2 regions of the Labrenzia sp. PHM005 genome follow, and region 2 is predicted to be linked to the other one. Evidence: predicted binding sites of a transcription regulator. Region 2 holds the regulator's gene; the other holds the start of a gene.
The links. The regulator HrcA, encoded in region 2, represses chaperone genes, less so after heat shock. The targets are predictions, from matches to a motif close to GTTAGCACTCNCNNNNNGNGAGTGCTAAC.

Region 1 (3,260 bases), 1.2 Mb from region 2:
GCCGGAAAACCGCCCGTTTGGTGCGATAGAGCCGCTATGGGCTCAAGAACGGCGGATTATTGAAGACGCACTTGATGCCTTTAACGGCAATATTGCGATGGCAGCAGCTGCATTGGAAATCAGTCCCTCGACCATCTATCGGAAAAAGCAGTCCTGGGAAGCCCGTTGCGTTTAGCCGGGTCACTTATCGCGCCTCTCCTATCCGACAAAAGTTCAAGCGTTTACCGCATCGCACACATTTCCTTGTCTCAAAGGGAAAGTCGGTCTATATCGGCCAAATCGCTAAGAAAAGACAAGATGTAAGGGCGGGCGGGGATTTATATGACGAAGCAAGTTGGCCGAATTAAACTTGGGTGGATAGCACCTTCTCTTGCTTTGGCGCTTGGGACCTTTGCAATCCCCGGCACCGCAGCGGCACAATCGCCCGAAATCCAGACGCCAGCTGCAGCCTTTATAGACGCCTTGAACGGTTATGACGCGGCCTGGTCTGCCAATGGCCTTGCCTTTTCTACGGTCACCTTTACCAATGGCACCAGCACCGGCTATGGCCAATACACTGCCAAAAGCGAAGCTTCGTTTGCCGCAGGCGAACCAATCGCGCTCTATGCTGAACCGGTTGGCTATGCCTTTGACCAATCAAGTGAAGGCTACAGCTACAAGCTTAGTGCCAGTTACAAGCTTCTGAACCAATCTGGTCAGGTTTTGAGCGAGCAAGACGATTTTGCGGCTTTTACCGGCACCGGCCGCTCCAAACAAAGGCAATTGTCCGCCGCCCTTACCTTCCAGTTCGACGGATTGCCCGCCGGGGACTATCAGCTTCTGGCAACTTTCTCGGATGCAATTGGTGGAAAATCCGCCAGTTTCACACTGCCTTTTGCTGTTATCGGTACAAATTGAGTTTAGATATTATCTAGATGAAGTATGCCGCCTACCGTCTCGGCTAACGGCATAAAGGTTTTCCTTGCTGCAAGGCTGGTTAACCTCAATCAAAACCGACGCTTGGTGGTTGCAGAAAATCTGCAGCCCGGCATTGACAACAGCCCCCCCGATACATAAATCCTGTTGCGCTGTTAGCACTCGCCTTGAGGGAGTGCTAGTGGCGGGCGGGAGGCAGATGTTCTTCCGTTTCATGTAACCCAATAATCATGTCTCGCGCGCTGCCTATTGCGTGGGGCGCGCTCATGAGAGGAAACAGTTTTATGGCATTTCGTCCACTGCACGACCGTGTCGTAGTTCGCCGCGTCGACTCCGAAGAGAAGACCGCTGGTGGCATCATCATCCCAGATACCGCTAAGGAAAAGCCGCAAGAAGGCGAAATCGTTGCTGTTGGCAACGGCGCCCGTGACGACTCCGGCAACATTGTTGCCCTGGACGTCAAAGCTGGCGACCGCGTTCTGTTCGGCAAGTGGTCCGGCACCGAAGTCAAGATCGACGGTGAAGACCTCCTGATCATGAAGGAATCCGACATCATGGGCGTGATCGCTTAATCAGCGAACCGCTTTTGTCCGACTTCAATTCCAATTTTAGGTGAGACGACCCTATGTCTGCTAAAGAAGTAAAGTTCTCCTCCGACGCACGTGAGCGCATGCTCAAAGGCGTTGACACCCTCGCAAACGCTGTGAAGGTGACCCTTGGCCCGAAAGGCCGTAACGTTGTTCTCGACAAGGCTTTTGGTGCTCCGCGCATCACCAAGGACGGCGTTTCCGTTGCCAAGGAAATCGAACTGGAAGACAAGTTCGAAAACATGGGCGCACAGATGGTGCGTGAAGTTGCTTCCAAAACCAACGACATCGCTGGTGACGGCACAACAACTGCAACCGTTCTGGCTCAGGCTATCGTCAAAGAAGGCGCTAAGGCTGTTGCTGCCGGCATGAACCCGATGGACCTGAAGCGCGGCGTAGACCTTGCTGCTGCTGAAGCTGTGAAGTCCCTGGAAGCTGCTTCCAAGACCATCACCACTTCTGAAGAAGTTGCTCAGGTTGGCACCATCTCTGCAAACGGCGACGAGCAGGTCGGCACCGACATTGCTGAAGCTATGCAGAAAGTTGGCAACGAAGGTGTGATCACCGTCGAAGAAGCCAAGTCTCTGGAAACCGAGCTGGAAGTCGTTGAAGGCATGCAGTTCGACCGTGGCTACCTGTCTCCTTACTTCGTCACCAATGCTGACAAGATGCTGGCTGACCTTGAGAAGCCGTACATCCTGCTGCACGAGAAAAAGCTCTCCAACCTGCAGGCGATGCTGCCGATCCTGGAAAGCGTTGTTCAGTCTTCCCGTCCGCTGCTCATCATTGCAGAAGACGTTGAAGGTGAAGCTCTGGCAACTCTCGTTGTCAACAAGCTCCGCGGCGGCCTGAAAATTGCTGCTGTTAAGGCACCTGGCTTCGGCGACCGCCGTAAGGCCATGCTGGAAGACATCGCTATCCTGACTGGTGGTACCGTGATCTCCGAAGATCTGGGCATCAAGCTGGAAAACGTCACTCTCGACATGCTCGGCACTGCTGAGAAAGTTGCGATCACCAAAGAAACCACCACCATCGTTGACGGTGCTGGTTCCAAGGACGACATCAACGGCCGCGTTGGTCAGATCAAAGCTCAGATCGAAGAAACCACTTCCGATTACGACCGTGAGAAGCTCCAGGAGCGCCTGGCTAAACTCGCTGGCGGTGTTGCAGTTATCCGCGTTGGCGGTGCAACTGAAATCGAAGTGAAAGAGAAAAAAGACCGCGTTGACGATGCACTGAACGCAACCCGCGCTGCCGTTGAAGAAGGCATCGTACCGGGTGGCGGTACCGCTCTTCTGCGTGCCAAGAAAGCTGTAGAAGCTCTGTCTTCCGACAACGCTGACATTGCTGCTGGCATCAAGATCGTTCTGCGCTCTTTGGAAGCTCCGATCCGTCAGATCGCTGAAAACGCTGGTGTTGAAGGTTCCATCGTTGTTGGCAAGATCCAGGAAAACGGCGACGACACCTTCGGTTTCAACGCTCAGACCGAAGAATTCGTCAACATGATCGACGCTGGTATCATCGACCCGACCAAAGTTGTCCGTACTGCTCTGCAGGACGCAGCTTCTGTTGCTGGTCTTTTGATCACCACCGAAGCCATGGTTGCTGAGCTGCCGAAGAAAGACGCTGGCGCACCGGCAATGCCGGGCGGCGACATGGGCGGCATGGGCGGCATGGGCTTCTAAGAAGCCTCAGCTCACGAAGCTTTACGGAAAGGGCGGCTCTCAGGCCGCCCTTTTTGTTTCTAAAGCCGCCCAT
Region 2 (3,260 bases):
CTTTGGCGTCGAACATCATCAATCGGCCGGTGAGCCCCTCGCCTGTCCCGGTCAGTTCTTTCAAGACTTCCATCGCCTGCATCGTACCCAGGATCCCCGTGAGCGCACCCAGCACCCCGGCTTCCGCACAGGTTGGAAGGAGGCCCGCGCGCGGTTTTTTTGGAAACAAGCAACGGTAGGTCGGGTTAAGTTCGCCGTCCGCGTTCGTTTCAAAGGGCCTGAGGGTCGTGATCGAACCGTCAAACTGGCCGACCGCCGCCGTCACCAGGGGTTTTTTGGCAAAAAAACAGGCATCGGATACGAGATAGCGCGTGTCAAAATTGTCTGAGCCGTCGACCACGAGATCAAATTCAGAGACAAGCGCCATGGCGTTTTGACCGGTGATCCGCGTTGGGAAGACCATCACTTCGACATTTGGGTTGAGCTTGGCAATCGCTTCGGCCGCACTTGCCACTTTCGGTTCGCCGAGCTGGCCGGTGTCGTGGATGATCTGCCGCTGTAGATTGGAAAGGGACACGGTGTCATCATCAACAATACCGAGCGTGCCCACCCCAGCTGCTGCCAGATATTGCAAGACCGGCGCGCCAAGGCCGCCGGCACCGATCACCAGGACTTTGGCCGCTTTTAGCTTCTGCTGACCGGCGCCACCAATCTCCTGAAGGACAATATGGCGGGCATAACGTTCCAATTCGGCGGGCGATAAGGACTGCATGGTGAGGCCTGTTTTGAGGAGTTTATTACTAAATGGGCGAGAGTTGCGGGGTTGTTCAAGCCCTAGCCCAAAATCTTGCTCACAAGGCGGGCGGTGTAATCGACCATCGGAATGACACGGGCGTAGTTCAGCCGAGTGGGGCCGATGACACCGAGCGCACCGACGATCCGTTGATTGCTGTCACGGTAGGGCGAGATCACCAAAGACGAACCGGAAAGCGAGAACAAATTGTTTTCCGAGCCAATGAAGATCCGGACACCATCGCCTTGTTCGGCAAGTCCGAGAAGCTGGATCAGATCGCTTTTATTTTCCAGATCATCGAAGAGCAGTTTGATCCGTTCCAGATCTTCCGCCGCTTCCAGATCGGACAGGAGGTTGGACCGGCCGCGGACAATCAAGGTTCCAGGATCGCTCATGCCGTCCTCGCCACTCCAAACCGCCAGGCCGGCATCAATAACCTTCTGGCTGAGCTGGTTGAGCTCGGCTTGATCTGCGGCCCGCACTTTTTCAAGTTCGGTCCGGATCTCACCGATTGTCCGGCCTTGAATTTTGGCGTTGAGGTAGTTTGACGCTTCGACCAATGCGGAGGATGGCAAATCCGGCGGCAGGTCTACGACACGGTTTTCGACAGTGCCATCTTCACCGACCAGGATGGCCAACGCTTTCAACGGTTCGATGCGAACGAATTCGATGTGTTTCAGCCGCATGTCCGACTTGTGGGTCAGAACGACACCCGCCCCCATGGAAAGACCCGAAAGCATCTGGCTGGCTTCGGTCAGCACCTGTTCAGCTGAATTGGCCTGCTGGGAGGCTTTGACCTGGACATCGATCTGGTGACGCTCGTCCTGGGTGAGGTCACCAACTTCCAGAAGTGCGTCGACAAAAAATCTCAAACCGATTTCGGTCGGCAAACGCCCGGCGCTGGTATGCGGTGAATGCAGAAGGCCCATGTGCTCCAGGTCCGACATGACATTGCGGATGGAGGCGGGTGACAAGGAAATGCTGGGATTGCGCGAGATATTGCGGGAGCCGACGGGTTCTCCGGTCTCCAGATAGGTTTCCACGATCGAGCGGAAGATGTCCCGGGATCTTCTGTCGAGGTCGCTGAGGCTCAAAGTGTTTGTCTCCATCGCGGCGGCCGGGAGATCCGGCGAACCAAAGTCCTGTTCTTCAAGATATAGGCGCAAAATGGTCCAGAGGTGAAGCTTGGCCTTTACGCCGCCGGGAAATGAGGTCTACAAGGCCGTTAACAAATAAGGCGGGCTGGCTGCTTCGCCGATTTCAAAGGTTGAAAGGGAGAGCCATGCGTCCGTCAAAACGCGCTGCCGATGAACTCCGTGCTGTCACGCTTGAGCGTGGCGTATCCAAACATGCTGAAGGCTCCTGCCTGGTGAAATTCGGCGACACGCATGTTTTGTGCACAGCCAGCCTTGAAGAGCGGGTCCCGCCCTGGCTGCGCGGCCAGAACAAAGGTTGGGTGACGGCGGAATATGGCATGCTGCCACGCGCAACCGGCAGCCGCATGCGCCGGGAAGCAAGTGCTGGCAAGCAGTCTGGCCGGACTCAAGAGATCCAGCGGCTGATTGGCCGATCCTTGCGCGCCGTCGTCGATTTGGAGGCACTGGGCGAGGTACAGATTTCTGTCGATTGTGACGTCATCCAGGCCGATGGCGGCACACGGACTGCCGCAATAACCGGTGCCTGGGTAGCCTTGCGCGATTGCATCGAATGGATGAAGGCCCGGGACATGGTATCCGGCGATGTTTTGACGGATCACATCGCGGCCATTTCCTGCGGTATCTATCAGGACACACCAGTGCTCGATCTCGACTATGATGAAGACAGCACCGCCGAAACCGATGCCAATTTCGTTATTACCGGATCTGGCGGCATCGTCGAAATTCAGGGCACCGCGGAAGGCAAGCCGTTCTCCGAAGACGAGTTCGCTCAACTGCTCGGTCTGGCCAAGGCAGGCATCAATCGTCTGGTTGACTTGCAGAAGATGAGCATTCTCTGAGGATGACAGTGTTATGAGCCACCGCAAACTGGAGCCTGGCAAGCTGGTTGTCGCTAGTCACAACAAGGGCAAACTTCGCGAAATCAACGAGTTGCTTGAACCGTATGGATTTGAGGTGGTCTCGGCCGGTGATCTCGGATTGCCGGAGCCGGAGGAAACCGGCACGACCTTTGAAGCCAATGCGGAAATCAAAGCCGTTGCGGCAGCAACGGTGGCGAACCTTCCGGCGCTTGCTGATGACAGCGGTTTTTGTGTCGCCGAACTCGGCGGCGATCCGGGCATTTATTCGGCGCGCTGGGCTGGGCCGGACAAAGATTTTGCGATGGCTATGCGCACGGTTGAGGAAAAGCTGCAGTCTGCCGGGGCAACAACGCCGGACCGGCGCCGTGGATCCTTTGTCGCGGTTTTGTGCCTTGCTTGGCCGGATGGCCACAAAGAGTTTTTCCGCGGAGAGGTGGACGGCCAAATCGTCTGGCCGCCACGCGGAACTCAAGGTTTCGGATATGATCCGGTGTTCCAGCCGGATGGGCA

Region 1: the regulator HrcA is predicted to act here: its motif matches at 1,070-1,098, upstream of groES (co-chaperone GroES).

What each region holds. Positions count from the first base shown of each region.
Region 1 covers NZ_CP041191.1:5,912,074-5,915,333, forward strand. The annotation lists gene FJ695_RS26760 (sigma-54 dependent transcriptional regulator) at 1-175, shown strand, start outside; gene FJ695_RS26765 (hypothetical protein) at 322-897, shown strand; gene groES (co-chaperone GroES) at 1,200-1,487, shown strand; gene groL (chaperonin GroEL) at 1,541-3,187, shown strand.
Region 2 covers NZ_CP041191.1:901,158-904,417, reverse strand. The annotation lists gene FJ695_RS03860 (molybdopterin-synthase adenylyltransferase MoeB) at 1-712, opposite strand, end outside; gene hrcA (heat-inducible transcriptional repressor HrcA) at 775-1,842, opposite strand; gene rph (ribonuclease PH) at 2,016-2,729, shown strand; gene rdgB (RdgB/HAM1 family non-canonical purine NTP pyrophosphatase) at 2,743-3,260, shown strand, end outside.